Regions from separate parts of the Agathobaculum ammoniilyticum genome, predicted to be linked through region 1. Evidence: a T-box and tRNA genes for the amino acid it is inferred to sense, from the RefSeq annotation. Region 1 holds a T-box; the other holds one or more tRNA genes.

Evidence for each region. The T-box of region 1 lies ahead of pheS (phenylalanine--tRNA ligase subunit alpha). A T-box ahead of a tRNA ligase gene usually reads a tRNA of that ligase, here a tRNA-Phe.
Region 2: it encodes a tRNA-Phe, which carries the amino acid that the T-box ahead of pheS (phenylalanine--tRNA ligase subunit alpha) is inferred to sense. The anticodon was not compared.

What each region holds. Positions count from the first base shown of each region.
Region 1 is NZ_JAOQJE010000005.1:12,872-28,693, reverse strand. Features, by position in the region: gene OCV66_RS06710 (valine--tRNA ligase) at 83-2,704, opposite strand; T-box leader at 2,757-2,970, opposite strand; T-box leader at 3,113-3,352, shown strand; gene pheS (phenylalanine--tRNA ligase subunit alpha) at 3,419-4,438, shown strand; gene pheT (phenylalanine--tRNA ligase subunit beta) at 4,767-7,175, shown strand; gene OCV66_RS06695 (IreB family regulatory phosphoprotein) at 7,440-7,685, shown strand; gene OCV66_RS06690 (YgiQ family radical SAM protein) at 7,987-9,927, shown strand; gene OCV66_RS06685 (hypothetical protein) at 9,991-10,302, shown strand; gene OCV66_RS06680 (class I SAM-dependent methyltransferase) at 10,702-11,568, shown strand; gene OCV66_RS06675 (hypothetical protein) at 11,647-11,775, shown strand; gene OCV66_RS06670 (energy-coupling factor transporter ATPase) at 11,798-12,646, shown strand; gene OCV66_RS06665 (energy-coupling factor transporter ATPase) at 12,707-13,576, shown strand; gene OCV66_RS06660 (energy-coupling factor transporter transmembrane component T family protein) at 13,576-14,388, shown strand; gene truA (tRNA pseudouridine(38-40) synthase TruA) at 14,385-15,155, shown strand; gene OCV66_RS06650 (DUF5711 family protein) at 15,254-15,822, shown strand, end outside.
Region 2 is NZ_JAOQJE010000010.1:50,391-66,212, forward strand. Features, by position in the region: gene OCV66_RS11165 (Lrp/AsnC family transcriptional regulator) at 1-224, opposite strand, end outside; gene OCV66_RS11170 (MATE family efflux transporter) at 377-1,717, shown strand; gene OCV66_RS11175 (M15 family metallopeptidase) at 1,767-2,984, opposite strand; gene OCV66_RS11180 (YifB family Mg chelatase-like AAA ATPase) at 3,130-4,653, opposite strand; gene nifJ (pyruvate:ferredoxin (flavodoxin) oxidoreductase) at 4,968-8,528, shown strand; gene OCV66_RS11190 (hypothetical protein) at 8,609-8,809, shown strand; gene OCV66_RS11195 (S-layer homology domain-containing protein) at 8,964-10,601, shown strand; gene OCV66_RS11200 (tRNA threonylcarbamoyladenosine dehydratase) at 10,649-11,359, opposite strand; gene OCV66_RS11205 (sortase) at 11,459-12,109, opposite strand; tRNA gene OCV66_RS11210 (tRNA-Gly) at 12,206-12,281, opposite strand; tRNA gene OCV66_RS11215 (tRNA-Phe) at 12,290-12,365, opposite strand; gene OCV66_RS11220 (PD-(D/E)XK nuclease family protein) at 12,499-15,822, shown strand, end outside.

The DNA.
Region 1 (15,822 bases):
CTCCGTTTTATTCAGTATTATAACACACTTTTACAAAAAGAAAAGGAGGAAGCGCGGCTTCCTCCTTTTTCCTCTGTTCGTTTTATCCCAGCGCGGCGATAGACTCCTCGAGCTTGGCGAGGTGCTCGCGCAGCTTTTCCGCCTTCTCCCGCTCGACCGCGACGATCTTTTCCGGCGCCTTTTGGGTAAAGCTCGGATTATCCAGCTTTTTCATCACAAACGCGATGTCATCCTCGACCTTGGCCTTCTCCTTTTCGAGGCGCGTGCGCTCGGCGGCGAAGTCGATCAGGTCACCCATCGGCATATAGAGCTGCGCGTCGCCCGTGACGACACTTGCCATTTTGGCCGCGTCCGCGGGTACTGCGTCCACCAGCTCGATCGCGGAGGCATAGGCCAGCTTGGGGAAGAAGCCCGCACCGGCGGCGAAGGTATCGCGCTTCTCGGTCAGGATCAGCACCTTGGCCTTTTTGGAGGGCGGCACGTTCATCTCGCTGCGGCGGTTGCGGATCGCGCGCACCGCGTCCATCAGGGTCTCCATCTGCGCTTCCTCTTCCGCAAAGCGCAATGTTTCGTCATACTGCGGCCATTGAGACACCATCACCGACGGCCCCTCGTGCGGCAGCGCCTGCCAGATGGTTTCGGTGATGAACGGCATGAACGGATGCAACAGCTGCATCGCGCCCGACAACACATAGCATAGCACCTGCTGCACTTTCTCGTCGCCCGCCTGCAAGCGGGTCTTGGCGATCTCAATATACCAGTCGCAGAAGTTATCCCAGATGAAGTCGTTCAGCTTCGCGGCGGCCAGGCCCAACTCATACTGGTCGATGTTGCGGGTGACCTCGGCCACCAGCGTGTTATATTTGGAGACGATCCACTTGTCCTCAAGCGCGAGGTCGGCGGGCAGCGACGCCGCCTTGTCCCTGCCAATCGTCAGGTTCATCTGGATGAAGCGGGACGCATTCCAGATCTTGTTGCAGAAGTTGCGGCTCGCCTCGACGCGCTCGGTCGAGAAGCGCATGTCATTGCCGGGGCTGTTGCCGGTCGCGAGCGTGAAGCGCAGCGCGTCCGCGCCATACTGGTCGATGACCTCCAGCGGGTCGATGCCATTACCGAGCGATTTGGACATCTTGCGGCCCTGCGCATCGCGCACCAGACCGTGGATATACACGGTCTCGAACGGCGTCTCGCCCATATGCTCGACGCCCGAAAAGATCATGCGCGCCACCCAGAAGAAGATGATATCGTACCCCGTGACCAGCGTGGAAGTCGGGTAGAAGTAGTCAAGCTCCGGCGTTTTTTCCGGCCAGCCGAGCGTGGAGAACGGCCACAGCGCGGACGAGAACCAGGTATCCAGCACGTCCTCCTCCTGGCGGACGTTTTTGCTGCCGCACTTCGGGCAGACGTGGACGTCTTCCTTGGAGACGGTCATTTCGCCGCAGTCGTCGCAGTAAAACGCCGGAATGCGGTGGCCCCACCAGAGCTGACGCGAGATGCACCAGTCATGCACGTTCTCCATCCAGCGCAGGTAGGTCTTGGCGAAGCGGTCCGGCACGAACCTGGTCTTGCCCTCGTGTACCACGTCCATTGCGGGCTTCGCCAGCGGCGCCATCTTGACGAACCACTGCGCGGAGGTCATCGGCTCAACGGTCGTGCCGCAGCGGTAGCAGGTGCCGACGTTGTGCTCGTGGTCCTCGGTTTTGACAAGGTAGCCGCCCTCCTCGAGGTCACGGATAACCGCCTTGCGGCATTCGTAGCGGTCCATCCCCTCGTACTTGCCGCCGTTTTCGTTGACGGTCGCATCCTCGTTGAACACGAGGATCTGCTCAAGGTTGTGGCGCTGGCCCATCTCGAAGTCGTTCGGGTCATGGCATGGCGTGACCTTGACGCAGCCCGTGCCGAATTCCATATCGACGTACTCATCGCCGAAGATCGGGATCTCACGGTTCATGATTGGCAGGATGCAGGTCTTGCCGATCAGATGCTGATAGCGCTCGTCGTTCGGGTTGACGGCCACGCCGGTGTCGCCCATAAAGGTTTCCGGACGGGTGGTGGCGACCACCAGGTCGCCTGAGCCGTCCGCCAGCGGGTAACGGATGTGCCACAGCTTGCCCGGCTGGGTTTCGTACTCAACCTCGGCGTCCGAAAGCGCGGTCGCACAGTGCGGACACCAGTTGATAATGCGGTGTCCCTTGTAGATCAGGCCCTTATCATACAGGTTGACGAACACCTCGCGCACGGCCTTGGAGCAGCCCTCGTCCATGGTGAAGCGCTCGCGTTCCCAGTCGCAGGAGGAGCCGAGCTTTTTGAGCTGGCTGATGATGCGGTTGCCGTACTGGTGCTTCCAGTCCCACACGCGCTCGAGGAACTTCTCGCGGCCAAGGTCATAGCGGGTCTTGCCCTCCTCCTTGCGGAGCGTCTCCTCCACCTTGATCTGGGTGGCGATGCCCGCGTGGTCGGTGCCGGGCATCCACAGCGCCTCATAGCCCTGCATACGCTTGGTGCGGATGAGAATGTCCTGCAGCGTTTCATCGAACGCATGGCCCATGTGGAGCTGGCCGGTCACGTTCGGAGGCGGGATAACGATGGTGTAGGGTTTCTTGTCCGGATTGACCTCGGCGTGGAAAAAGCCGGAATCGTTCCAGAAGCTGTACAGCTTGTCCTCGACCGATTTCGGGTCGTAGGTCTTTGGCAGTTCGCTCATTGGTCTGTCTCCTTTTCGGTTTGATTGCGGAAAACAAAAAAGCACGCTGTCCGTACAGGACGAAGCGTGCTCCGTGGTACCACCTGAATTCGCGGCAATGCCGCCGCGCACTCGTTTGCCCGTAACGTGGGCGGGACGGGACAGCCTACTGGCATTCGGCCTCCTGCTCCAAAGCGACTTTCTTCCCTCCGCCCAAGGGCTTGCACCGACCGCCCTCTCTCTGCAGCGCGCGAAGCGGGAATACTCCTCTTTTTCATCGCATTTTGCATATCAACTTTAACAGTATATCCAAAAACCGCAGATTTGTCAAGCGGCGCGGCACCCCCTCTTTCCTGCCTGTCAAAAAAAACATGCCTTCCACTTGCAATCCCCCGAAAGATGTGGTTTAATATTACTGTCTATGAATACCAAACCGCGATGAACAGGGAAAGTAACGCCATCCCCCTCTTTTCAGAGAAGGCGGCCTTTGGCTGCAAGCCGCCCAAAGAGACATGACGCGAAGTTCCCCTGCGAGCACCGGCGCTGAACGGCTTTTCCAGTAGGCGCAGGCGGGTTGACGCCCCGTTACCGGCGTTCAATGAGCGCCCGGCTCCGGCTGGGAATCAGGGTGGTACCACGGAAGTTGCTTTTATGCCTTTCGTCCCTAATTCATGGGACGAAAGGCTTTTATTTTGTCCCAAACGCTGATTTTTCATATAAAAAGGAGAGGCAACCATGAAAGAAAAGCTGCAAGGCATCCTGCAGGCCGCAAAGGAACAGCTTGCCGCCGCCGCGGACCCGCGCGCGCTTGACGAAGCGCGCGTCAAGTTCCTTGGCAAAAAAGGAGAGCTGACCGCGCTCCTCAAGGGCATGAAGGACGTTGCCGCAGAGGAACGCCCGGCCGTAGGCCAGCTCATCAACGACGTGCGCGCCGAGATCGAAACCATAATCGAAAAGCAGAAGCTGGTCATTGAGCAGGCCGCGCTCGCGCACAAGCTGGAGGCCGAAACAATCGACGTGACCCTGCCGGGCGAGGAGGTCGTGATCGGCAAAAAGCATCCGCTCAACATCGTGCTGGATGAGTTCAAGGAAATTTTCCTCGGCCTGGGCTTCTCGATCGCAGAAGGTCCGGAGGTCGAGCTTGACCACTACAATTTCGAAGCACTCAACATCCCCAAGGACCATCCTGCGCGCGACACGCAGGACACCTTCTATATCTCGGACAACGTGGTGCTGCGCACGCAGACCTCCCCGATGCAGGTGCGCACGATGGAGAAGAAAAAGCCGCCCATCCGCATCATCGCGCCCGGCCGTGTGTACCGCTCGGATGCGGTGGACGCGACCCACTCCCCGCTGTTCCACCAGATCGAGGGGCTGGTCGTCGATAAGGGCATCCGCATGTCGGACCTCAAGGGTATCCTCGAGCTGTTCGCCAAAAAGCTGTACGGCGAGGACACGGTCGTCCGTTTCCGCCCGCACCACTTCCCGTTCACCGAGCCGTCGGCGGAAATGGACATCCAGTGCTACCGCTGCCACGGCGAAGGCTGCCCGCTCTGCAAAGGCGAGGGCTGGATCGAGATCCTCGGCTGCGGCATGGTACACCCCAAGGTACTTGAGATGAGCGGTATCGATCCGGAGGAATACTCAGGCTACGCGTTCGGCATCGGCCTGGAGCGCATGGTCATGGGCCGCTTCAAGATCGACGACATCCGCCTGTTCTATGAAAACGACGTGCGGTTTTTGGAACAATTTTAACGCGCTCGCGTGCTTATAAGGGACTTCACAAGTCCCTTATATACGAAAACCGGTCCCGAAGGAACCGGTCTTCGACACCCGAACGTCGCCGCCCAGGGCGGCTGGGTCGGGGTGTCAAAGATCAGGCATGTCCTCACTTTTGACGGGCGCGCCATGCGCGCATAAAACAGAAAACCGCGAGCATGTATCAGGGTTTTGATACCAGAGCGGAGAAAAGTTTCGCCCGTCGGAACCTTTCGCAGCCTAGAACGCGTCCGAACCATGGTTCGGCGCGTCCCCCTCGATTGAAACCGTGGTTTCAATCGAAAAATTTCAAGGAGGAATTTTTGTGAAACTGCCGCTTTCCTGGCTTTCGGATTATACCGATATTTCCGGCGTCACGCCCAAGGAGTATGACGCACGGCTTACCATGTCCGGCTCCAAGGTCGAGGAGGTTTTCTACCTCGGCGCGGAGATCGAAAACGTCGTGACCGGCAAGGTGCTGTCGGTCATTGACCATCCGGACTCCGACCATCTCAAAATCTGCCAGCTCGACGTGGGGCAGGGCGAGCCTGTCCAGATCGTCACCGGCGCGCCCAACGTGACCCCCGATTCGGTGGGTGAGGTCTGCCCTGTCGCGCTGCACAAGTCCACCCTGCCCGGCGGGGTCAAGATCACCAGAGACAAGCTGCGCGGCGAGGTCTCCAACGGCATGATGTGCTCGTTCCAGGAGCTGGGCCTGACCCACGGCTGCGTACCCTATGCGTGCGAGAACGGCATCCTGTTTCTGCCCGCGGGTACTCCGGTGGGCGAGGATATCAAAAAGGTGCTCGGCCTGGACGAATATGTCGCGGATTTTGAGATCACCTCCAACCGTCCGGACTGTCTGAGCGTTATCGGCCTGGCGCGCGAGACCGCCGCTACCTTTGACCGCCCGTTCGCAGTCAAGTCCCCCCTGGTCAAGGGCGTGGGCGATGATATCAACAAGCATATGTCGGTCGAGGTCAAGGATCCTGACCTGTGTCCGCGCTACACCGCACGTCTGGTGCGCAACATCAAGATTGAGCCCTCGCCCGCGTGGATGCGCGAGCGCCTGCATGCCTCCGGTGTGCGGCCGATCAACAACATCGTCGATATTACCAACTACGTCATGCTCGAGTATGGCCAGCCCATGCACGCGTTCGACTATTCCTGCCTGTCGGACGGCAAGATCGTCGTGCGCCGCGCGCGTAACGGCGAGTCCATCCAGACCCTGGACGGCCAGGACCACGATCTGACCGACAAAATGCTCGCCATCTGCGACAACGACAAGCCGGTCGCGGTCGCGGGCGTGATGGGCGGCGCGAACTCCGAGATCGAGGACGACACCAAGACCGTTGTGTTCGAGTCCGCGTGCTTCCACGGCGCGACCGTCCGCGTGACCGCCAAGGCGCTCGGCATGCGCACCGAGGCGTCCGGCCGCTTTGAAAAGGGCCTCGACCCCCGCATGACGCTCGACGCGGTCAACCGCGCCTGCGAGCTGGTCGAACAGCTCGGCGCGGGCGAGGTCATCGACGGCATCATCGACGTGGACAACTCCGACCCCAACCCCAAGCGTCTACCCTTTGAACCGGATAAAATGAACGGCCTGCTCGGCCTGTCCCTGTCCGATGCGGAGCAGCAGGCTTACCTCGAGAAGCTGGGCTTCACAGTCGAAAGCGGCGAGGTCATCGTGCCGAGCTTCCGCACGGACATCGCGCGCATGTGCGACCTCGCGGAGGAAGTCGCGCGCATGTACGGCTACGACAAGATCCCGACCACGCTGTATGCCGGCGAGATGGTGCAGGGCGAATACACGCCCAGGCAGCAGGCCGAGCGCGCCGCGGCGCTGGTCTGCCGCGAGGCGGGCTTTGACGAAGCCATGAGCCACTCGTTCATCTCCCCGAAGTTCTATGACATGATTGGCTGGGCCGAGGACGACCCACGCCGCATCTCTACCACGATTTTGAACCCGCTCGGTGAGGATTTCAGCGTCATGCGCACGACCGTGCTGCCCTCGATGCTGGAATCGCTTGCGCACAACCACGCGCACCGCAACCCGACTGCGTCGCTCTACGAGCTGGGCACAATCTATACCCCGTCCATCAAGGACGGCAAGGCCGATCCGGACGTGCTCCCGCACGAGGAAAAGGTGCTGACGCTTGGCTCGTACGGCCGTCTATCCTTCTTCCAGCTCAAGGGCGTGATCGAGGCGTTGTGCCGTGAGCTCAACATTAAGGGCGTGCAGTTCGTGCCGGAGAAGGCGAACCCGTCCTATCACCCGGGCCGCTGCGCAAACGTGCTGATCGGCGGCGAGCAGGTCGGTGTATTCGGCACCGTGCATCCCACGGTCGCAGACCGCTACGGCTTGTCCGGCGAGGTGCTGGCGGCTGAGCTGCGCATGGATGCGCTGTTCGCATCCATTGATCCCAGCAAGCTGTACCACCCGCTGCCCAAGTTCCCTGCGTCGACCCGTGACATCGCGGTGCTGGTGGACGATGCCATTCCAGCGGCCTCTATGCAGGCTGCGATCGAAAAGGCTGCCGGCACGATCCTCGAGTCGGTCAAGCTGTTCGACGTGTATAAGGGCAAGGGCATCCCGGAGGGCAAAAAATCCGTGGCCTACTCGCTGTCCATGCGCGCGCCCGACCGCACGCTGACCGACGAGGAGTGCGACAAGGCGATGAAGGACGCGCTGGCGGCACTCGAAAAGTCGTTCGGCGCGGTCCTGCGCAGCTGATAACAGACCGGTTTTCCGGAAGCGGGCGGTATAACCGCCCGCTTTCTATTTGGGTTCGCATGCCCCCGCTGTGCAGGGGGAGCTTTTCCCAGACTTCCCTGACGGTAACCAATCCTGCCACAGTACGGCTTGCGAACCGCACTGTGGCAGGGTTGGAAAAAGATTTCGCCCCCATTTCGGCCGATAAGGGCTTTACTTTTCCGTTGTTTTGTATTATGCTGTTTATAGCAAAAACCAACCGGTAGGATCGGAAAGGAGACAGACATGCTTGACGGCACAAGAAAATTCAGCCTTGTAGACGAGTCCAACAAGGAGATGAAGCGCACGCTGACCGCAGTATATGACGCGCTGAAGGAGAAGGGTTATAACCCGATCAACCAGATCGTAGGCTATCTCCTCTCCGAGGACCCGACGTACATCACCAACCACAATAACGCGCGCAGCCTGATCTGCAAGATCGACCGCGACGAGCTGATGCAGGAGTTGGTGCAGTTCTACCTCGATAACTGAGGCGGGGCTTGACAAACGGCGCAGGACCGTTATAATGAAAAGTAGCAAAGGGCAGTCCGGCAAAGACGGTTGACCCTAAGTATCTATCATTTCAAAAAATGACCGTACCCGGGGCAAGTGGGCGGTCATTTTTTTATGGTCTTGACGATTTCAAGAAGGCGCAGCATCAAAATAATCTGCTGCACACTCTCCATAAAACCACCTTCTCTGCAGGAGCGTGGCCAACCGCTTTTTCGTCTTTCCGGACCGCTTACTTCTATGGTATACGTCTTTTCACGCTTTGCAAAGCGAAAGGGGATTTATGAACGGTTTTCTCCCGATTTCCAAACAGGATATGCAGGATCGCGGCTGGTTCTACTGCGATTTCCTGCTCGTCACCGGCGATGCCTATGTCGATCATCCCTCGTTCGGCACCGCGATCATTTCTCGTGTGCTCGAGGACGCGGGCTACAGAGTCGCCATCCTCAGCCAGCCGGATTTCCGCGACGAGCGCGACTTCCTCGCCATGGGCCGGCCGCGTTACGCGGTACTTATCAACGGCGGCAATATCGACTCCATGGTCGCGCACTACACCGCAGCCAAAAAGCGTCGTTCGGACGACGCCTACACCCCCGGCGGCAGGGCGGGCAAGCGCCCCGACCGCGCGGTGACCGTTTACGCCATGCTTGCGCGGCGCGCATTTCCGGAGGTGCCGGTCTACCTCGGCGGCATCGAGGCCAGCCTGCGCCGCTTTGCACACTATGACTACTGGGCCGACCGCGTGATGCCCTCCATTTTGGAGTCCACGGGCGCGGACGGGCTGATGTACGGCATGAGCGAGCGCTCGGTGCTCGAGCTGGCGCGCAACCTGAAGCACGGCAAAAAGGGCGCGGACGCCTGCGTGGGTGTGCGCGGCACGGCCTATCTGGCGCACGATGTGGAGGGACTGGCGTTCGACGCGGTCGAATGCCCCTCCTACGAGGATGTATGCGCACGCAAGGCGGACTACGCCCGCTCGGTCAAAACGCAGTACGACGAGCAGGACCATGTGCGCGGCAAGGCGATTTTACAGCGCCACGGCAGGCGCGTGATGGTCCAGAACCCGCCCTCCCTCCCGCTGACCACCACGGAGATGGACCATGTGTACGCCCTGCCCTATATGCGCGCCTACCACCCGTCCTATGAGACGCTGGGCGGCGTACCCGCGATTCAGGAGGTGCAGTTCTCCATCATCCACAACCGCGGCTGCTTCGGCGCGTGCAACTTCTGCGCGCTCGCCTTCCATCAGGGACGGTACATCCAGGCACGCAGCCATGAAAGCGTGATCGCGGAAGCCAAACAGATCGTGCAGATGCCCGGCTTCAAGGGCTACCTCCACGACGTCGGCGGGCCGACCGCGAATTTCCGCTTCCCCGCTTGCAAGCAGCAGGAGGAACACGGCCTGTGCAAAAACAAGCGCTGCCTGTTTCCGTCCGCGTGCCAAAACCTCGAAGCCGACCACACGGATTACCTGAGTCTGCTGCGCGCGCTGCGCCAGCTCAACGGCGTTAAAAAGGTATTCGTGCGCAGCGGCCTGCGCTATGACTACATGATGGCCGACCATAACGACGCGTTTTTCCGCGAGCTGGTTGAGCACCATATCTCGGGTCAGCTCAAGGTTGCGCCCGAACACATGAGCGATAACGCATTGTATTATATGGGCAAACCATCATTTTCTGTATACGAACAGTTCCGCGAGCGGTACGCCCGCATCAACCAGAAGCTGGGCCGCAAGCAGTATCTGGTCCCCTATCTAATGAGCTCCCACCCGGGCGCGACACTGGACGACGCGATCCTGCTGGCGGAATACCTGAACAGAGTCGGCTATATGCCCGAGCAGGTGCAGGACTTTTACCCCACCCCGGGTACGCTCTCGACCGCGATGTACTACACCGGACTTGACCCGCGCACGATGCAGCCGGTCTATGTGGCCAAAACACCCGAGGAAAAGGCCATGCAGCGCGCGCTGCTCCAGTGGCGGCGGCCGGACAAGCGGCCGATCGTGCTGGCGGCGCTTAAAAAGGCCGGGCGCGAGGATCTGATCGGCTACGGCAAGGGCTGTCTGATCCGCCCGCACCGCGGCGAGCAGCCGCCCACGGCGGCGAAAAAGCCATCCGCCCCGGCGAAAAAGGCCGCGGCCGGCCGCGCGCCGGCCCGCACAGGGATGGGCCGCCCCTCCGCACCCAAAAAGAAAGGCTGGGCCAAGGCCAAGCGCAAAAAATAATTCCACACCGGCCGTTGACAAACGGCCGGTGTTTCCCTGGCAAACATCATCCTCGCCCCCATCATGATCCTTTCGCTGGATTGGGGCGTGGCCGGAGCCGCCACCGCCACCGTGATCGGCAGCATCTGCGCCTGCGTCTTTTACCTGTGCTACTTCCTGCGCGGAGTGGTCAATTTCTTGGTCGTCTGCACCACGGTGAGGCGCGCGGTTCTGACCGCGGCCTACTACTTCGCTGCGGACCGCATCATCTCGGTGTTCATCAATGACGCAGACGTGATCCAAGCGGGCGTACCCATGTTGCGCGCGCTGATGCTGTCCATGCCTGTACTCCGCATCCTGTTCGTGCTGCAGGCTATGGGACGCGCGGCCGCGTAGCTGGCGCTGGCAGGCAGCCGGCAAGGCTTCGTATTCGTCCCCTGTCTGTTCCTGTTCAACGCCCTGTTCGGGCTGGACGGCATTATCTTTACCCAGCCGATCGCCGACCTGTTCTCCGTGGTCATGTCGGTGGTGATGTTCATAACCATCACTCGCAAGCTGACGCGGCAGGCGCAGACCGCCTGACTCCGCCGCCCCGCCTTTCTCAAAACCGGACTGCGGCCGCAGTCCGGTTTGCTTTTCCGGCGCTTCGGACGGCGTACACAGTCTGCTTTCGCCGTTTTTCATAAAAACCCGCCCCTTCGGTGGGATTTCTTTTGCATTGCGCCGCCCGCTTTTTGGTGTTAAAATAGATACTGATAAATTGTGTAAATCTCTCACAGAACGAGGAATGTGTTTATGTGGATTGCGGACAATTGGAAAGATTACGCTGTGCTTGACTGCGGCGGCGGCGAAAAGGCCGAACGCTGGGGCACTCAAGTGCTGGTGCGGCCGGACCCGCAGGCCATCTGGCCGCGCGAGGCGTCCTGCCGCGCGTGGGACAGGCCCAACGCCATCTACCACCGTTCGAACGCGGGCGGCGGCAGGTGGGAAATCCGCAGCCTGCCCGAGCAGTGGGCCATCCGCTACCGTGAGCTGACGTTCCAGCTCAAGCCCATGAGCTTCAAGCATACCGGCCTGTTCCCCGAGCAGGCCGCCAACTGGGATTTCATTGACCGCATGGTGCGGAACGCGGGCCGGCCGGTAAGCGTACTCAACCTGTTCGCCTACACGGGCGGCGCAACGCTCGCGGCAGCGGCAGCGGGCGCGTCGGTCTGCCATGTGGACGCTTCCAAGGGGATGGTCCAGTGGGCGCGCGAAAACGCTGCCTCCTCTGGCCTTTCCGACCGCCCGATCCGCTGGATCGTGGACGACTGCAAAAAGTTCGTCCAGCGCGAGATCCGGCGCGGCCGCAAATACGACGCGGTCATCATGGACCCGCCGAGTTACGGACGCGGCCCCTCGGGCGAGACCTGGAAGATCGAGGAGGACGTGGCCGAGTTTGTCGCAATGACGATGAACGTATTGTCGGATAAGCCGCTGTTCGTACTGATCTCCAGCTATTCCACCGGACTGGCTCCGTCCGTCATGGCCTATCTGCTCGGCATCACGGCGGCCAAACGCACCGCGGGGCGCATCGAGGCGCAGGAGCTTGGCCTGCCGGTCGAGTCGACCGGACTGGTATTGCCGTGCGGGTCGAGCGCGCGGTTTATTGCGGCGGAATAACGGATACGGCTGTATCCAGCGTGTAAAACGCAGGGTACGGCACGAACTGCTTTCTGATGGAGGAAGGTGGGAAAACTAATGCTGCAAAGTTTGCTTTTTAATTTGTTTATGTATCTCCCTGATATCCTTTTCCTGATTCTGTTGTATTTTGTCGTCAAAAAAGCGGTCAAGGACGCGATTGACGAGTCCAACCGACCGAAATTCTGATTGTTTTAAGGATGAAAAAGCTATGTCCGAGATCATCAAAACAGAAAACCTGCAATACGCCTATCCCGCGGAGGAGGGACAGCTTTCCGTACCTGTTCTGAAGGGCGTGGACCTTTCGATCAAGCGCGGCGAATTCGTCGCCGTGCTGGGGCATAACGGCTCGGGCAAGTCCACCCTCGCGGGCTGCTTCAACGCCATCCGTCTGCCGACGGGCGGCGTGTGCTATGTCGATATGATGGACACGCGGGACGAGAGCAACACCTATGAGGTGCGAAAGACCGTCTCCATGGTGTTCCAGAATCCGGACAACCAGCTTGTCGCCACGGTCGTGGAGGAGGACGTTGCGTTCGCGCTCGAAAACATGGGCGTGCCGCCCGCCGAAATCCGCAAACGGGTGGACGAAGCGCTCCGCGCGGTCGGCATGTACGAATACCGCAAGCAGGCGCCGCACCGCCTGTCCGGCGGACAGAAGCAGCGTGTGGCCATCGCGGGCGTGATCGCCATGATGCCGCGCTGCGTGGTGCTTGACGAGCCCACCGCCATGCTCGACCCCCAGGGGCGGCGCGAGGTCATGGCGGTCGTGCGTGAGCTGAACCGCCAGTACGGCATCACGGTCATCCTGATCACGCACCACATGGACGAGGCCGTGCAGGCGCAGCGCGTGGTGGTCATGCATCAGGGGAACGTGCTGATGGACGGTACGCCGCGCGAGATATTTACGCAGGTGGACACGCTGCGCGCCGCGTCGCTCACCGTGCCGCAGACCATTGAGGTGCTGCACAGCCTCAACCGGCAGGACGGCGAAGCCTTGCCGATCGACGCGCTTTCCATCGGTGAATGCGCGGATATCCTGGAGCAGTATCTGGCATAGCGGCCAGAAGTGCCGCGCGCCTTTCACCCCGCACATCAATCCATATGGGAGGAGAACCCATTGTCAACGATTCTTGAAACACGGGGCCTGACCTACGTTTACGGGGCAGGCACCCCCTTTGAGCGCACCGCGCTCGACCATGTTGACCTGAAAATACAAAAGGGCGAGATCCTTGGCGTGATCGGCCACACCGGTTCGGGCAAGTCCACTCTGATCCAGCATTTTAACGGCCTTCTCAAGCCCGCCTCAGGCGAGGTGTTGCTGGATGGACAGCCCATCTGGAACGAAAAGGGCAAATGCGCGCGCGAAACCCGTTTCCGCGTCGGCCTGGTGTTCCAGTATCCGGAATACCAGCTTTTCGAGGAGACGATCGCCCGGGATATCGCTTACGGCCCGACCAACATGAAACTGCCGCAGGATGAGATCGACGAACGCGTGCGTGAATCCATGGATGCGGTTGGACTGGACGCAAGCCTTGCCAGCCAGTCTCCATTTGCGCTGTCCGGCGGCCAGAAGCGCCGCGTCGCCATCGCGGGCGTAATTGCCATGCGTCCGGACGTGCTTGTGCTGGACGAGCCGACCGCCGGCCTCGACCCTGCCGGACGGGATGAGATCCTCAGCCTTGTCAAGCGGTACCACGACCAGTCCGGCGCGACCGTGCTAATCGTTTCGCACTCCATGGAGGACATCGCCCGGCTGGCCGACCGCCTGCTCGTGATGAACCACGCGAAGATCCTGTTCTGCGACACCCCGCGCGAGGTATTCTCCCACGCGGAGGAGATCGTCGCGGCCGGTCTCGACATCCCCATGATTACCAAGGTCATGCTCGAGCTGAAAAAACGCGGACATGCCGTGGACACCTCGGTATTCACCGTCGCGCAGGCCTTGGAAGCGCTGCGCGCCTGCAAGCGGAAGGAGGCGGCGCACTGATGCTCAAGGACATTACCATCGGCCAGTTTTTCCCCGGCGACAGCGCGGTACACCGGCTTGACCCACGGGTTAAGATCGTATTGACAGTCGTGTTCATCATCGCGCTGTTTCTGGCGGGCGGTCCGGTTTCCTATGCGGCCGTGATTGCTTTCCTTGCCGTGGTCATCGGCATTTCCGGCATTTCCCCCCGTCTTGTCGTGCGCGGGCTTCGGCCGGTCCTGTTCATCATCGCGTTCACCGCGGTGCTAAACCTGTTCTACACGCCCAGCGCCACGGGCGAATATCTGTGGCAGTGGGGCTTCCTGCATATCTCCTGGGAGGGCGTCAAGGTCGCGTTCTTCATGGTGCTGCGCCTGATGCTGCTCATCATCGCGACCTCCATGCTGACTTATACCACCTCCCCCATCCAGTTGACCGACGGGCTGGAGCGCCTGCTCTCGCCGCTGAAAAAGCTGCACGCGCCCGTACATGAGCTTTCCATGATGATGTCGATCGCGCTGCGCTTCATCCCGACGCTGATCGAGGAGACCGAAAAGATCATTTCCGCCCAGAAAGCGCGCGGCGCGGATTTTGACTCCGGCAATCTAATCCAGCGCGCCAAGGCAATGATCCCCATTCTGGTGCCGCTGTTCATCTCGGCGTTCCGCCGCGCGGATGAGCTGGCCACTGCGATGGAGTGCCGCCTGTACCGCGGCGACGTGGGGCGCACGCGCATGAAGCAGCTCCATATTGAACGCGTGGATATCTGTGCGTGCGTTATTTTCGCGGTTGTAATCGGCGCGGTGATCGCGCTGGGGCGGTACGGCCTATGAACATCGCGCTTATCCTCTCTTACGACGGGACGAACTACAACGGCTGGCAGGTACAGAAAAACGGTCCCTCCATCCAGGAGAGCATGGAAACCGCAGTCTTCCGTCTGCTCGGCCAGAAGGCGCATGTTTCCGGCGTGGGGCGCACGGACTCCGGCGTGCATGCGCGCCGGTATGTCGCAAGCTTTCGGGCGAACTGCACCATCCCGATGGCGCGCCTGCCCTATGCGCTGAACAGCTTCCTGCCCGATGATATCGCGGTTTCCGGCGCTGCCGCCGTTCCGGAGTCGTTCGACGCCCGCTTTGACTGCACCAAAAAGGAATATGCGTACTATATCTATCCCTCGGCCCTGCGCGACCCGTTCCATGCCCGCTACGCCTACCGATACCACTACCCGCTCGACCTTGCGAAAATGCAGCAGGGCGCGCAGCGCTTTGTCGGCAGGCAGGACTTTGCTGCCGTGCGCAGCCAGGGTACGCCGGTCAAAAGCACGGTGCGCACCGTGTTCTGGTGCGAGGTCGAGCCGGCGGGCGGGCTCATCCGCATCCGCGTCTGCGGCGACGGGTTCCTGTACAACATGGTGCGCGCCATCGCAGGCACGCTGGCCTATGTGGGCGGCGGGAAGCTGACACCGGACGACGTCACCGCGATCCTGCGGTCGGGCGACCGAGAGCAGGCCGGCCCCACCCTGCCCGCGAACGGGCTGTTCATGAACCGCCTGTGGTATGAGCATACCCCCGCGCTCGACCCGTTCCAGCTCGGAAGCTGAACCCGTTTTTATGCGGCCTGTTCCATATGCGCCCGATAATTTAATTTTTATTCACATTTTTAGCCCCAAAACGCGATACAATGAGGAGGCGGAAGCATTTGACCACAAAGACCAGGAAAACAAAACAAAATATCATCCGTTTCCCGTCCTCCAAAAAAGAACGGCGCAGGCTACTGCTCGAAAGCAAGGATATCCGCGTGCGCATTGTCACCACGCTGCGAACCGCCTGCGGCTGGCTGCTTGTGATCGCGGTTTTCCTGTTCCTGCTTTCCAATTACCGGCTTTTCACGCCCGCTTCCATCCAAAGCCTTGCCAGCTATGCGATCGCGGGCCTGCGGGAGCATGGGGGCGACGCGACCACAATCGCCTATGAAAACGGCTCGTTTTCCGATGCGGCGCTGTTTGAATCCGGCCTGGCCTATGCGGACAGCGATTCCCTGTTCCTTGCCAAGCCCGGCGGCCTGGTAACGCTGCGGCAGACGCTCGGCTATACCGCCCCCGTGGTGGAAGCCTGTGACGATTACGTTCTCGCCTTTGACTGCGGCGGCACGAAAGCCGTGCTGGCCAATTCGGTCTCCGCCGCTGCGGAGCTGGAGCTGACCTCCCCAATCATCACCGGCAGCATTGCCGAAAACGGCCATTTTGCGCTCGTTACAGACGAGCAGGG
Region 2 (15,822 bases), on a different contig from region 1:
TCGATCTCAAAGTAGCAGGATACAGCGCCGCTGATTTTCTGCGGGTTGATGATGGTCGTGTATTCCTCGATGATCCCCTTTTTCTCCAGCGCGTCGATCCGGCCTTTCACCGCGACGCGCGAAAGGCCGACCAGCTCGCCGATCTCGGAATAGGAATAGCGAGCGTTCTGTGTGAGCAGGGTGAGGATCTTTTGGTCGAGGGCGTCCAGACAGTCCAGATACATGGGGAAGCCTCCTTTTCAGGGTTGGATGATATAAGATAGTATAACACAGGGAAGGAACAAATAGAAATATATGATTGACGAATTAATAAAATATTGCTACTATAGTATTGCATAAAGAAAGATAATAATTACGTTTAGAAAAAGGTGGACGTATGCGAGGCGATTTGACAGAGGGCGATATCACCAAAAAGCTGTTGCTGTTCGCCCTGCCGCTGATGGCGGGCAACCTGCTACAGCAGATGTATAACGTGGCGGATACGCTGATCGTGGGCCGCTTTCTGGGTGCGGACGCGCTGGCGGCGGTCGGTTCGTCGTATACGCTGATGGTGTTCCTGACCTCTATCCTGCTCGGGCTGTGTATGGGGAGCAGCGCGTTTTTCTCCATCCAGTTTGGGCGGAAGGATATGGAGCGGCTCCGGACCAGCTTCGCTCTGTCGTTCCTGCTGATCGGTGCGGCGGCGCTGCTGCTCAACCTCCTCTCGTTTGCCGGGCTGGACTGGATCATCCGCGCCCTGCAGGTGCCGCGGGAAGTTGTCAGACTGATGCGGGAATACCTGTTCTGCATCTTTTTCGGCATTCCGGCGACCTTTCTTTATAATTACTTTGCCAATCTGCTGCGCGCGGTCGGGGATTCGGTCACGCCGCTGCTGTTTTTGGGTGTTGCAGCGGTGATGAACATTGCGCTCGATCTGGTGTTCGTGATTGTTTTTCGCTGGGGCGTGGCGGGCGCGGCGGCTGCGACCGTCCTGTCGCAGTATGCGTCCGGCCTGGGGATATTGCTGTATTACCTGCTCCGCTTTCCGGAGCTGCGGGTCGCGCGGCGGCATATCCGCTGGGACGGCGGTATCGTCCGTGAGATCGCGGGCCTGTCGGTGCTGACCTGCGTGCAGCAATCCATTATGAACCTCGGCATCCTGATGGTGCAGGGCTTGGTCAACAGCTTCGGCAAGGTGGTGATGGCGGCGTTTGCCGCCGCGGTCAAGATCGATTCGTTCGCCTATATGCCGGTACAGGATTTCGGCAATGCGTTTTCCACCTTTATCGCCCAGAATTACGGCGCGGGAAAGGCGGAGCGGATCCGGCGCGGGATAAAAAGCGCGGCGCTGTCCGCGTTCGCGTTCTGCGCGGCCATCAGCCTTGCGGTATGCGCGCTGGCCCGTCCGCTCATGGGGCTGTTTGTCGACGCTGGGGACACAGCGATCATCGAGGCCGGCGTGGGCTACCTGCGGATTGAGGGGGCGTTCTATTTTGGTATCGGCCTGTTGTTCCTGCTGTATGGCTTTTATAGGGCGGTCAAGATGCCCGGGATGTCAGTGGTGCTGACGGTATTCTCGCTGGGTACGCGTGTGGCATTGGCTTACGCGTTGTCGGCTGTCCCTGCGCTGGGCGTGACCGGCATCTGGATGTCGGTGCCAATCGGCTGGGCGCTGGCCGATGCGGTGGGCGTGCTGTATTACTACAGAAACCGGACGAGCATCCTTGCCGGGGGATAGGGCGGGATGAAACACGGGAGGGCGGCATTATGCCGCCCTCCCGTGTTATTTATCGTCCGAAATAGCTGAAATGCATGTAGTCGCGCTTGCTCGACCAGGCGTTCCCACCCCATGAAAAGCCGTATTTCGTAAAAGCGTTGTATACATCCCCGCCCTCTGGGATGGAGTAGGGGTCCTCGTAGGGCGACCAGTGCGTGCCGGTGGTCGGGGTGAGCGAGCCGTCCGCGTTGATGGTAGCCTCCATGTTTTCCTCCCAGTTGATATCGATCGCGGTACCCTGCGAATGCTCGCCCGTGCGCCAGGAATAGCAGCCGACATTTTTGATCGGGAACTGCTCGTCGCCGTTATAAATTTCCTCAAAGATTGCCTCGTAAATCGGGGCGAGCGACTGATTGACCTCGATATACGCGGTGCTGGAGGTCTTGCTCCCGTCGGCCTGGAGCCGCCAGACCGGAACCGAGATCTCCACCATGTGCGCCTCGGCCTCCTCGGCGGTCTGATACTTTTCACCGCCCACACCGTAGACGAGCATCATTTTGTCCGTTTCCGTGGAGGGGAACATAAGGTCAGGATCGAGCCAGTAGTCAGGGACCGAAACAGCGCCCTCCTCGTCGGAGGGCTCCGCTTCAGGCTCCTGGTCCTCAAAGGCCTGGCAAAAGCGCTCCGCCATGATAAGGGCCTGCTCGCGTGTCGCCGTGCCGTTAGGCGCTAACAGCGTAGCCTCGTCCGCGGCGGAAATGCCGTTTACGATTGTATAATCGACCATGGTAATCATGGCGTTGACCGCATAATCGCTGATTTGCGGAACGTCGGGATAATCCTCCACGCAGGCATCGCCCGCGATGGCGGGGGCGTCGATGCCGGCGGCGTCCAGGATATTATACAGCATCACACAGAGGTCCTGCCGCTTGATGCTGGCGTCCGGATCGAAAATGCCGTCGCCGCGGCCGCTTACCAGGCCGAGCTCATATGCCGCGACCACATTGGGGTCGTCACAGTCGCGGAACGGCTTTTTGGCTGAAGCGAACACCGCCTTGCCGCTCACCGCCTTATAAGCGTTTACGGCAATGCCGCAGAATTCCGCGCGGGTGATCTCGGCCTTTGCGTTGAGCGCTTCGAGCGCGCTGGGCATCAGGCCGGCAGCCTGCGCGGCTGCGACGCCCTCCTCCGCCCAGGAGGAAATATTGGAAAGCGCGCCGGCCTGCTGGACGAACAACGCCGCTGTCAACGCCAACGCACCCGCCCGGCGGGCAAAGGGATGGGACATAGGGAAAGACCTCCTTGCGTCTCAATAAAGAGAATTAGGATATTTTATGGAATAGTTAACCGCAAAAACCTGGGAAAAACCGTTGAAAAAGGAATTTATTCACAATACACACAGGCTTTTCCACAACCCGCCGCGCGGAAGTGGGTCAATCGGCGGCCGCACGGTCGAGCGTGCGGTACTGTAGGGCCTCGGCAAGATGCTCGGACTGGATGGACGCGCTGCCGGCCAGATCAGCGACCGTTCTCGCCACGCGCAGCACACGGTCGTGCGCGCGGGCGGTGAGGCCGAGCCGCTCAAACGCCGCCGCGAATATGCGGGAAGCGTCGTCGGACAGGACACAGTACAGCGCCAATTGCGCGGGCGGTATTCTGGCGTTGCAGATACCGTCGCCCTGCCGCTGGTACTGGACCACGCGGGCGGCGCACACGCGGTCGCGGATCGCCGCCGAAGGCTCCTCGGCAGCCCGTCCGCGGGCAGCCAGCGCCGCATATTCGACAGGCTGTACCGCGATCTGCAGGTCGATGCGGTCGAGCAGAGGGCCGGACAGCCGCCGCAGGTACTGCTGCACGGAAGCGGGCGAGCAAGTGCAGCGGCCGCTTCCATACCAGCCGCATTTGCAGGGATTCATAGCTGCGATTAATTGAAAATGCGCCGGATAAGTGACCTGCCCGGCAACGCGGGAGATCGTGATTTTTCCGTCTTCGAGCGGCTGGCGCAGGGTTTCGAGTACATCGCGGTGAAACTCGGGCAGCTCGTCCAGAAATAATACCCCATGGTGGGCCAGCGTGACTTCGCCGGGGACAGGGAGCCGCCCGCCGGCACCCGCGCCGCCCGCGACCGCGTTTGCGGAGGAGTTATGGTGCGGCGCGCGGAACGGCCGCTCCGCGCGGCCAACCGCTTCCTGGCCGCGGCCGACCGCCGACCAGACGCGGATGACCTCCAGCCGCTCCGCATCGGACAGAGGCGGCAGGATGGTGGGGAAGCATTTTGCCATCATGCTCTTGCCCGACCCGGGCGGGCCGGAGAGAATAATATTGTGTCCGCCCGCAGCGGCGATCTCGAGCGCGCGCTTGACCGCGTGCTGCCCCATGACGTGCGAGAAATCGAGGGGCGCGCTGCACGGCGGCGGCGCGGCAGGCGGGAGACAGGGAGAAAGCGGGCGGCGCCCGTTCAGGTGGGCGAGCAGGTCGTCCAGGCCGGCCGCCGGCAGCACGGTGACGCCGGCGGCATAGGCGGCCTCGGCCGCGTTCTGCTGTGGGACAAATACCGTTCGGAAGCCGGCGTCCCGCACGGCGAGCGCCATAGAAAGTGCGCCGCACACCGGACGCAGCTCGCCGGTCAGGGACAACTCGCCGAGAAAGACGGCGTCCTGCGGCAGGGGATCGATCTCGCCCGCGGCCGCAAGGATGGAAAGCAGAATCGGAAGGTCATAGGCGGCGCCGGCCTTTTTGGTATCCGCGGGAGCGAGGTTGACCGTCAGGCGGGAAACCGGCCAGTCGAAGCCGCGGGATTTGACTGCGGCGCGCACACGCTCCCCAGCTTCGCTGACCGCGCCGGTCGGCAGGCCAACGATATCCAAACGGGGCAGGCCGCTGGACAGAAAGCATTCGGCCGTGACGATATATCCATCGATGCCACGCAGGCCGGCTGAGAAGACACGCGATACCATGTTAAGCCCCTCCGAAACGCCAATTCTTACCGCTAATACTATACTACAAAATGTCAAATTCCGCAATGCAAAACGTCAAATGCAAACTAAATGTAATATTTATGGTACAAAAAGAGCAATTTGTTTCACGATATGAAATCGGTTCCGAAAAAGCGGAAATCGTTATGAATTTGTCATATTGGGTGTTTACAATTGGAGGGAGGAGTGCTAAAATAAATACGGTTGGTGAAGATCGCTTTTTCGGCGCAAAACTGGTGCGGAAAGGTCCTTTTTCACCCCTTCAGCATGTTATAACTGAATAGGAGGATATAAACATGGCAAGAAAGATGAAGTCCATGGACGGTAACACTGCGGCCGCGCACGTGTCGTATGCGTTTACCGAGGTCGCGGGTATCTATCCGATTACCCCGTCCAGCCCCATGGCAGACAGCGTTGACCAGTGGGCAGCCGCAGGTCAGAAGAACATTTTCGGTACAACCGTCAAGGTGATCGAAATGCAGTCCGAGGCGGGTGCTGCGGGTACGGTACACGGCTCCCTTGCGGCCGGTGCGCTGACCACCACCTACACCGCGTCTCAGGGCCTGTTGCTGATGATCCCGAATATGTACAAGATCGCGGGCGAACTGCTTCCCTGTGTCTTCCATGTTTCGGCGCGTACGGTTGCGTCCCATGCGCTGAACATCTTTGGCGACCATTCCGACGTTATGGCCTGCCGCCAGACCGGTTTCGCCATGCTGGCTGAAACCAACCCGCAGGAAGTGATGGATCTGGGCGCGGTCGCGCACCTGGCGACCATCAAGTCCCGCGTTCCGTTCATCAACTTCTTTGACGGCTTCCGCACCTCCCACGAGATCCAGAAGATCGAGGTTTGGGACTACGAGGACCTGAAGGAAATGTGCGACATGGACGCTGTCGAGGCGTTCCGCAAGCGCGCCCTCAATCCGGAGCATGCGATGATGCGCGGCTCGCACGAGAACGGCGACGTATTCTTCCAGCACCGCGAGGCCTGCAACAAGTTCTACGACGCTGTTCCGGAGATCGTAGAGGAGTACATGGGCAAGGTCAACGCCAAACTCGGTACTGACTATCAGCTGTTCAACTACTACGGCGCTGCCGACGCTGACCGCGTGATTATCGCGATGGGTTCGATCTGCGACGTGGCGGAGGAAGTGATCGATTACCTGAACGCGCACGGCGAAAAGGTCGGTCTTGTCAAGGTCCGTCTGTACCGCCCGTGGCGCGCGGACAAGCTGCTGGCCGCGATTCCGTCTACCGCTAAGAAGCTCGCGGTCCTCGACCGCACCAAGGAGCCCGGCGCGCAGGGCGAGCCGCTCTACCTCGATGTCGTCACCGCGCTGGCGAACGCCGGCATCACCGATAAGGTCGTTATCGGCGGCCGATACGGTCTCGGCTCCAAGGACACGCCTCCGGCGTCCGTCTTTGCCGTATACGAGGAACTGACCAAGGCCGAGCCCAAGCCCCAGTTCACCATCGGCATCACCGACGACGTTACCTACCTGTCCCTCGAGGAGAAGCCGGCGCCGAACACCGCGGCGGAAGGCACCATCGAGTGCAAGTTCTGGGGTCTCGGCGGCGACGGTACGGTCGGCGCAAACAAGAACTCTATCAAGATCATCGGCGACCATACCGACAAGTATGTTCAGGCGTACTTCCAGTACGACTCCAAGAAGACCGGCGGCGTGACCATTTCGCACCTGCGCTTTGGCGACAAGCCGATCAAGTCTCCTTACTATATCAACAAGGCGGACTTCGTTGCCTGCCATAATCCTTCCTATATCGTTAAGGGCTTCCCGATGGTCCGCGACGTCAAGCCGGGCGGTATCTTCATGATCAACTGCCAGTGGACCGACGAAGAGCTTGACCACCACATGCCGGCTGTTGCCAAGCGCTATATTGCTTCCAACAACATCCAGCTTTACACGATCAACGCGATCGACAAGGCGATCGAGATCGGCATGGGCAAGCGCACCAACACCATCCTGCAGTCCGCGTTCTTCACGCTGGCCAAGGTTATGCCGCAGGAAGAAGCGATTGGCTACATGAAGGATGCCGCTACCAAGTCCTACCTGAAGAAAGGCCAGGATATCGTCGATATGAACCACAAGGCGATCGACGTTGGCGCGACCGCGTTCCACAAGGTCGAGATTCCGGCGTCCTGGGCGAATGCCGCGGACGAAGCGGACAACCGCGACCTGCAGGGCCGTCCGGAAGTCGTCAAGATGGTCAAGGACGTTATGGAGCCCATCGGCCGCATGGACGGCGACTCTCTGCCGGTATCCGCTTTCGCCGGCGAGCATGTTGACGGTTCGTTCGAGCACGGCGCTGCCGCTTACGAGAAGCGCGGCGTAGCCGTTACCGTTCCGACCTGGAACGCCGAGACCTGCGTACAGTGCAACCAGTGCGCTTATGTCTGCCCGCACGCCACCATCCGTCCGTTCGCGCTGACCGAGGAAGAGGCTGCCGCCGCTCCGGCTTCTGCCAAGATCGTGGACATCAAGGCTGGCAAGGGCAAGGGCGTGTACAAGTACACGATGGCTGTTTCCCCGCTCGACTGCATGGGCTGCGGCGTGTGCGTAGGCGTATGCCCGACCAAGTCGCTCACCATGGTTCCGCAGGAGCAGGAAGCTGCCCAGCAGGATGCGTTCGATTACTGCGTAGCCAAGGTTGCCGAGAAGGCCGACATGATCTCGACTGCTTCCGTCAAGGACAGTCAGTTCAAGAAGCCGCTGCTTGAGTTCTCCGGCTCGTGCGCAGGCTGCGCCGAAACCTCTTACGCCCGCCTGATCACCCAGGTCTGCGGCGACCGTATGTATATCTCCAACGCTACTGGATGCTCGTCCATCTGGGGTGGTCCTGCTGCTACCAGCCCGTACACCGTTGACGCGAATGGCCACGGTCCGGCTTGGGCGAACAGCCTGTTCGAGGACAACGCGGAGCACGGCCTCGGCATGTACTATGGCCAGCTCGCCATCCGTGAGCGCCTGATCTCCAAGCTCGAAGAGATGGCTGCGGCGGATGCGACTCCGGCCGAAACCAAGGACGCGATCGCCAAGTTCTTGGAAACCAAGGACAACGGCGCTGCTAACGCGGAGCCGGCCAAGGCTCTGGCCGCTGTGCTTGAGCAGGGCGCGGCTGCCGGCTGCGACGCCTGCAAGGAAATCGTTGCGCATAAGGAATACTTGGCCAAGAAGTCCGTCTGGATCTTCGGCGGCGACGGCTGGGCTTATGATATCGGCTTCGGCGGCTTGGATCATGTCCTCGCTTCCGGCCAGGATGTAAACGTCATGGTATTCGATACCGAGGTTTACTCCAACACCGGCGGTCAGGCCTCCAAGGCGACCAACATCGGCGCGGTTGCGCAGTTCGCGGCGTCCGGCAAGACCACCAAGAAGAAGAGCCTCGCCGAGATCGCGATGAGCTACGGCTATGTATACGTTGCCCAGATCGCTATGGGCGCGAACATGAACCAGACTCTCAAGGCGATTGCGGAAGCGGAAGCCTATCCGGGACCGTCCCTCATCATCGGCTATGCCCCGTGCGAGATGCACTCCATCAAGGGCGGTATGACCAACTGCCAGGCCGAGATGAAGAAGGCTGTCGACTGCGGCTACTGGAACCTGTTCCGCTTCAACCCGCAGCTCGCGGAAGAAGGCAAGAACCCGTTCATCCTGGAGTCCAAGGAGCCCAAGACCGAGGACTACCGCAAGTTCATGATGAACGAAGCTCGCTACTCTGCGCTGACCCGTTCGTTCCCGGATCGCGCCGAGAAGCTGTTCTCCGAATCCGAGGTCGAGTCCACCAAGCGCTATGCACACCTCAAGCGCCTGCAGGACCTGTACGCTCCGGAAGCGTAAGCTACAAAAGAATGACAAAGCCCCTGCGGATATTTATCCGCAGGGGCTTTTGTGTTACAATGGGAAAAAGGGAGGCCGGTATGAAGCAGGGGATCTTCAGGCGCTTGTGCGGCCTACTGCTGGCGGCTGTGGCGGTGTATGGACTGACATTTGGCGCGCTGGCGTTACGAGGCCTGCGCTATGTGGCGCCGGACACGGAAAGCTGGCGGATGCTGCCGTATATCGTACCCGCCGCGCGGTATGAGGAGGAAACGAGCGTTCGGTACCGGCAGGGCATGTAAACGGAGGCGTCCCTTGCTATCCGGTGCTATGACGCGCAGGGGCGCACGATCACCGAAAGCGTTTATGCGGAGGATGGGGCGGAAACCTATCGTGCCGAGATCGTTTATCACGAGATTACCAGACAGCGTACCGAATAAAAAGGAGGATGGAACGATGAAAAGATGGATAGCGGCCGTGCTGACGGCCTGCATGCTGGCGGTTCCGGCGGGGGCCGCGGACCAGCCGAGCGACTGGGCGCTGGAAGCGGTGCAGACCGCGCGCGAGGCGGGGCTGGTGCCGGAAAAGCTGGACAGCGCCTATGACAGGGCGGCGACAAGGGCAGAGTTTTGCGCGCTGGCGGCGGCGGTTTACCGTTCGTGGGAAACTGAAGGGTTGCTGGGTAAAGTGGAAAAGGATACCGTATTGTTCACGGACTGTAAGGAGGGGGATGTGCTGCTATGTGCGTCGGTCGGCATCGTCAATGGAGTGGGAGGCGGAAGGTTCGAGCCGGGCCGATCACTCCAGAGACAGGAGGCGGCCAGTATGCTACACCGGCTGGGCGCGCTGCGGGCAGATTACGACGGCAGCGTGCAGGGCCGTCTGCCGCATGTGTTCGCGGATGGCGCGGATATCGCCTCGTGGGCGCGCAATGATATCAACTGGGTCTACCGCCACGGCATCATGACGGGGACGGGAGGCAATGCGTTTGAGCCGGCGGGAGAGTATACCCGCGAGCAGTCGATCGCAACCATGCTGCGCCTATATGCCGCACAGTATGCGGCCGAGATCCCAAAAGAGCAAGGGGAAGCATACCGTGTCGTAGTGGACTATTCCGGCGCGGGGGTGGGCCGCGTACATATCGAGGATGCAGCCGGTAACCGTCTGCTGACCGATTTTGCGGGTACGGACGGCTATTTTTATGATGCCAGACTGTTGGGTGAATGGGCAAGCCTGCACTGGCAGCCGGATGTGGAAAGCGGATTTGCGTGCGCGTTATGCAACCTGAGAACCGGCGACACATTGGCGGATTATTATGCTGACGGCGTGGACGAGCAGTCGGGTTCGGCATGGGCGTACTCGATGGAAAAAGGCGCGGCGGACAGCCGTATCCTGTATGCGGACGGCACATACAGCACGCAAACCTACCAGTCGGTCACGGGCTGGGCAAACGGCAGGGCGATCGTCCGCGAGGGGGATGCCGTCCGCGCGATCGACCGCGGCGGGAATACCCTCTGGCGCATGAATATTTCGCTCGATCAGGTGCAGGTGTACGGCGGGATCGGCGACCGCCTTGTGATAGAACGCGACGGGGCATACTGCCTGATTACCGATGGCAAGATGGGAACGGTGAGCGAAACGCCGATGCTCCTGAACCGATGGAGCGATACTTATATCGCACAGGACAGCGGGTACTATACGCTGTATGACTTTTCCGGCCGCCGTTTAAGCGAAACCTATGCCAACGCGATGATCGAGACGGGGCAGGACATTTATGCCTGCTGGCTGTCGGACACTGAGTATGCCTATATCCGCTGCACGGAGTACGGAAATCCCCAAACTCTGTTTACGGTTTCCGTCAGCCAGCGGCCGGGGCCTCTGGCGACCGATGGCGCGGGGGTGTATGCCTTGCGGACCGGCGCGCAGACCGTTGCCTGCTTCGACCGTTTTGGGGATACGCTCGGCGCGATCGAAGTGCCGTTCGCAGTCGGGGAAGTGGATTTTGCAGACGGATGCGTCCGTATCAGGGGGGAGGCGCTTGGAACCGCTCAGCAGACCATACTCTTCTTTCCGACCGGAGAGCCGGCCGAATAAACCAAAACGCAAAACAGGAGCAGCAAGAGCTGCTCCTGTTTTGCGTTTTACCGTACGCCCGTCAGGTCCTTGATACATTCGCCCGCGAGGATCATGCCCGCTACCGGCGGCACAAAGGAAACGCTGCCGGGTACGGCGCGCCCCGCAGTGCCCTTCTGCTCGTCCGAGGGCAAGGGCGTGCGTGGTTCCTCCCTGGAGTAGACGACCTTCAGGCGCTTGATGCGGCGTTTTTTGCATTCCAGCCGGATGACCCGCGCGAGCGGGCAGACCGAGGTTTTGTAAATATCCGTAACTTCAAACCGCGTGGGATCGAGCTTGTTGCCTGTTCCCATGGAGCAAATCAACGGCACGCCCAGCCGGTCGCATTCGGCGATCAGATGCAGCTTGGCGGTTACGGTGTCGATCGCGTCGATCACATAGTCGAAGCGGCTGAGGTCGAGCGCGCTGTCCGGCGTATAGAACATGCGGAGCGCATGGACGGTACAGCGCGGGTTGATATCCGCGATGCGCGCGCGCATCGCGTCCACCTTCGGCTGACCGGACGTGGACGCAAGCGCGATAAGCTGGCGGTTGCGGTTGGTGAGCGCAACCGTATCGTTATCGATCAACGTCAGCTCGCCTACGCCGGCGCGCGCGAGCGCTTCGCACGCGAACGAGCCGACACCGCCCACGCCGAACACGGCGACATGGGACGCGGCGAGCGTCTGGATGGCCTGTGCGCCGAGCAGCAGCTCGGCGCGGGAAAATTCATGCAGCATAAAGAAACCTCGTAAACAGTCACGCAGCGGCACAGGACGCGCCGGTGAAAATGAAACGCACCGAGGCCCTCTGGGCGGCCTCGGTGCGGGACGGACAGATCAGCTGCGAGGTTCCGAGGCGGTCAGCTCCGCCTGGACGACCAGCCGCTGTTTGAGAGAGCCGGACGGCGTACCGGTAAACAGGGTGAGCACGGCCTCGCGTCCCTCGACAGGCTCGGTCACCCAGACCTCAGTAGGCTCGACCGTTACCGCCTGGAATACCGTATAGGTATATTGCGTGTCTTGGTCGGCGAGCAGGATGGTATCCCCTTCGCCGAGTAATTCCAAATGACGCATCAAATCGTCGGAGCGGTCGCCCGCGATCACGCAGTTGCCGGACGCACCGGGCAGCGCGCTTCCCGCGAGATGCCCTGCGCCAAGCGCGAGGTCTTTCAGCTCGGTGCCTTCGACCACGTTGTCGGCGGTGCCGAGCTTGGGCAGCTTGATCACGCCAACCTGTAGCGCCTCTTCCGGAGCGGTCGCCGTGCCGTAGGCGTCGCAGTCGGTCAGGTAAACCAGATCCTCCTCGGCGGGGAGGCTTTGCTCAATCCATTGCTCGGAGACCGGCGCAGGATCCGCCGCGATTGTCTCCTTGCCGACCAGCGTACCCCAGGGATAGTTGATGCCCTCGGTCAACAGGCCGAAAGCCGCGATCGCGATACCCGAGATTAACAGGCCGCGTTCGATGGTTGTCTTTGTTTTACGTTCCATGCAAATCACCTAATATGAGAGTATACTGAACGGCGGCGTGTTGTCAACCGCCATGCAGAAAACTGAAAAAACCTGTCCGCGGGACAGGTTTTTGGGTGGAGCGGCTGACGAGGCTCGAACTCGCTACCTCCACCTTGGCAAGGTGGCGCTCTACCAGATGAGCTACAGCCGCATATAAAATGGTGCCTCCGGGCGGAATCGAACCACCGACACGGGGATTTTCAGTCCCCTGCTCTACCGACTGAGCTACAGAGGCGTTTCGCAATGTGCTTGTTAAGTATAGTCGATTTTTGCGGAAAAGTCAACCATAAATTTTCCTTTTCTGCGGGAAGCTTGCGCACATGTTCGGGTTCATGGTATGATAAAAAGCAATGGAAGGGGAGAGTGCCATGCGCATTTGGACCGGCCGCGCGGGCAGCGGCAAAACAACGGCAATCCTGCGGGAGATCGCCGCCCGCTGTGAAAGCGGCGGGGGGCGGCAGATCTTACTTGTGCCGGAGCTGAATTCACACCGTATGGAGCGGTCGCTCGCCGCGGCGACGGACAATCGGGGCGCGCGCACCGCCGAGGTTCTGACGTTCTCCCGCCTGGCTGATCGGGTGTTTTCCGAGGTCGGCGGGCTGGCGCAGCAGATGCTGACACCGGCCGGACAGCTCCTCACCCTACAGGAGGCCGCGCGCCGTGTTCAGGGCGGGCTGTCCGTATGGGGCGGTCTGGCGGACAAGCCCGAGCTGCTCGGCGAGGCGCTGGGGGTGGTGGACGAGTGCAAGACCTGTGCGGTCGCGCCGGAGGCGCTGTTCGCCGCTGCGGAGACGTGCAGGGACACGGCGCTCGCAGCGAAGCTGTCCGATCTGGCGCAGTTATTGACCGCGTATGAGCGTCTGTGCGACGAATCCCTGCCCGACCCACGCGACCGGCTGACCCATCTGCGCGACCGGCTCGCAGAAAGTCATGTGCTGGACGGCGCGGCGGTGTATCTGGACGGCTTTCTGGGCTTTACGCCGCAGGAGCTGGCCGTGGTCGACGCCGTGCTGGCGGCGGGCGTGCCGCTGGCGGCGGCGGTCGCCTGCGATATGGCGTATCCGGAAATATTCGTCACGGGCTGCAAAACGGTCAAGACTCTGGAGCGCATGGCAAAGCGGCATAACCGGAAAGCGGAGCGCATCGAGCTTGGCGCAAGCAGGGTTGCGCGGCCGGCGGGCCTGGCGGCGGTGGAGGCACAAGGTCTGTTGCCCGTGCGTGTTCCGCAGGAGTCGTGCGAAGGGGTGCGCCTGTACGCTGCCGCGTCGCCGTTTGACGAGTGCGAGCACGCGGCGGCCTATATCCGGCGCAAGGTGCGCGATGAGGGCGCGCGCTACCGCGATTTCGTGGTGGCCGCGCGTGACATCGAGCCGTACAGTGCGTTTCTCGCCATGGCGATGGCGCGATATGACGTGCCGGTGTTCCTTGCGGAAAAGCCCGACCTGCTCTCACGCCCGCCGATGGCGCTGGTCACGGGCGCGCTGAACGCGGCGCAGTCCTATTTCAAATACGAGGACCTGTTCGGCTGTCTCAAAACCGGCTTGATGCATCTAACGCGTGAGGAGTTGGACAAGCTGGAGAATTACGCGCTGACCTGGAATATCCGCGGCGGCGCATGGGAACGGGAGTGGGCCGAACATCCGGACGGGTATGGTCAGCCGTTCGACGATCGCGCGCGGGCGCAGCTTGCGGAGTTGAACGCGCTGCGCGCGCGTTTGATCGGCCCGTTTTCCACGCTGCGCGAAAGGCTGAAAGGGGAGCAGCCGGCATCCGGCTGTGTGCGCGCGCTGTACGACTTCCTGCTCGCGGTGGACGCGCCGCGGTGCATGGCCGACCGCGCGGCCGCGCACGAGGTGGCCGGACGCCTACAGCTGGCGGATGAGTACCGCCAGCTGTGGGAGATTCTGGTGTCCGCCATGGAGCAGTTCGCATGGGTATGCGGGGATACGCCGCTGACGGCGGAGCGGTTTGCGAAGCTGTTCCGTCTGGTGCTGGGCGAATACGACGTGGGTACGATACCCGTTTCACTCGACCGTGTGACCTGCGGCAATATCGAACGCGCATGCGGGGAAAACGCGAAATACGTGATCCTGCTCGGGGTAAACGACGGGCTGATCCCCAAGGCGCCCTCCTCCGCCTCGCTGCTCAGCGATATGGAGCGGGACAAGCTGGACGCGCTGGGGGTGGAACTGAAAGCCTACGGCGTGGAGCGTCTGCTCATGGAGCAGGAGACCCTGTACCGCGCGCTTGCCTGCCCCACTGAGGAGCTGCTGCTCACCTGGCATATGAGCGATGCCGCGGGTGGGGAGACGCGCCCGTCGTATTTTGTGGGCGTGGTGCGGGGGCTGCTGCCCGACGTGCTGTTTTCCACGCACCAGACGGAAACAGCGCAGGACCGCCTGCAGGCGGAGCGTCCGGCGGTCGAAATGGCCTGCGCATACCTGTCCGGCGACCGCACGGCGGCGGTGCGCGCGGCCTACGGTTTTTACCGCGACGACGAGCGGGTACACCATGCCGCGCAGCAGCGGCGCGGACGGGGGCCGCTGACCAGCCCGCATACGATAGAGGGGCTATATGGGAAAAGCCTCAACCTGACCGCCTCGCGCGTGGACACATTTTACTCCTGCCGGTTCGCGTTTTTCATGCAGTACGGCCTGAAAGCCAGGCCGCGCCGTGTGGCGCGGTTTGACGCGCTCGAAACCGGCACGTTTATCCACTATGTGCTGGAGCATGCGCTGACTGCATTGGGGAAAGGCGCGGGCGGCGCGGCGGCTGCGGAGGAAGCGGCGGTCCGGCGTGCCTGCCGCACGGCGGTCCGGCAGTATGTGCAGGAGGAACTGGGCGGCATGGAGAACAAGACCGCGCGCTTTCGCTATCTGTTCGGGCGGCTGACGCGCACGGTTGAGCAGATCTTGGACAATGTGATTGACGAGCTGCGCGTTTCCGACTTCGCGCCGATCGATTATGAGGTGGATTTTTCGCGCGGCGGCGACCTGCCGCCCGTCCTGTGCGCGGAGGGGGAGGTTTCAGTGTCCCTCTCGGGCAAGGTGGATCGCGTGGACGGGTATATCAAAAACGGGCGGCTGTACTTGCGCGTGATGGACTACAAAAGCGGTAAAAAGTCGTTTTCCCTGTCGGATATCTGGTATGGGCTGAACATGCAGCTCGTTATCTACCTGTATGCACTTCAGCAGGAGGGCTTGGAGCGCTACCGTAAGCGCCTGACCCAAACGTTCAACGAAATCGTACCCGCGGGCGTTTTGTACGTCCCCGTGCGGGACGAGCTGCCCGACGCGGCGCGCGATATCGACGAGGACGCGCTCCGTGCTCTGCGCGACAAGGCGCTGCGCCGCAGCGGCCTGTTGAGCGACGACATGGAGCTGCTCGAGGCGATGGAGCACGGGCTGGAAGGAGACGGACGGTTTATTCCGGTCACGATCAAGGTGAAAAAGGGGGAGGACGCGCCCTCGCTCGCGGCGAAATCCGCGGTGGCCGACCTGGTGCGGTTTGGAAAGCTGGCCAGGTATGCGCATGATAAGCTGCTCGAAATGGGGCGCGAGCTGCGCGCGGGCAGTGTGGCCGCAAACCCGTGCAAAAAGGATAAAGCATCGAGCTTTTGCGACTGGTGTGACTTCCGCGCCGCCTGCCGCTTCGATGAAACGGCGGGCGACAAGGCGCGGTGGCTCCGGCAC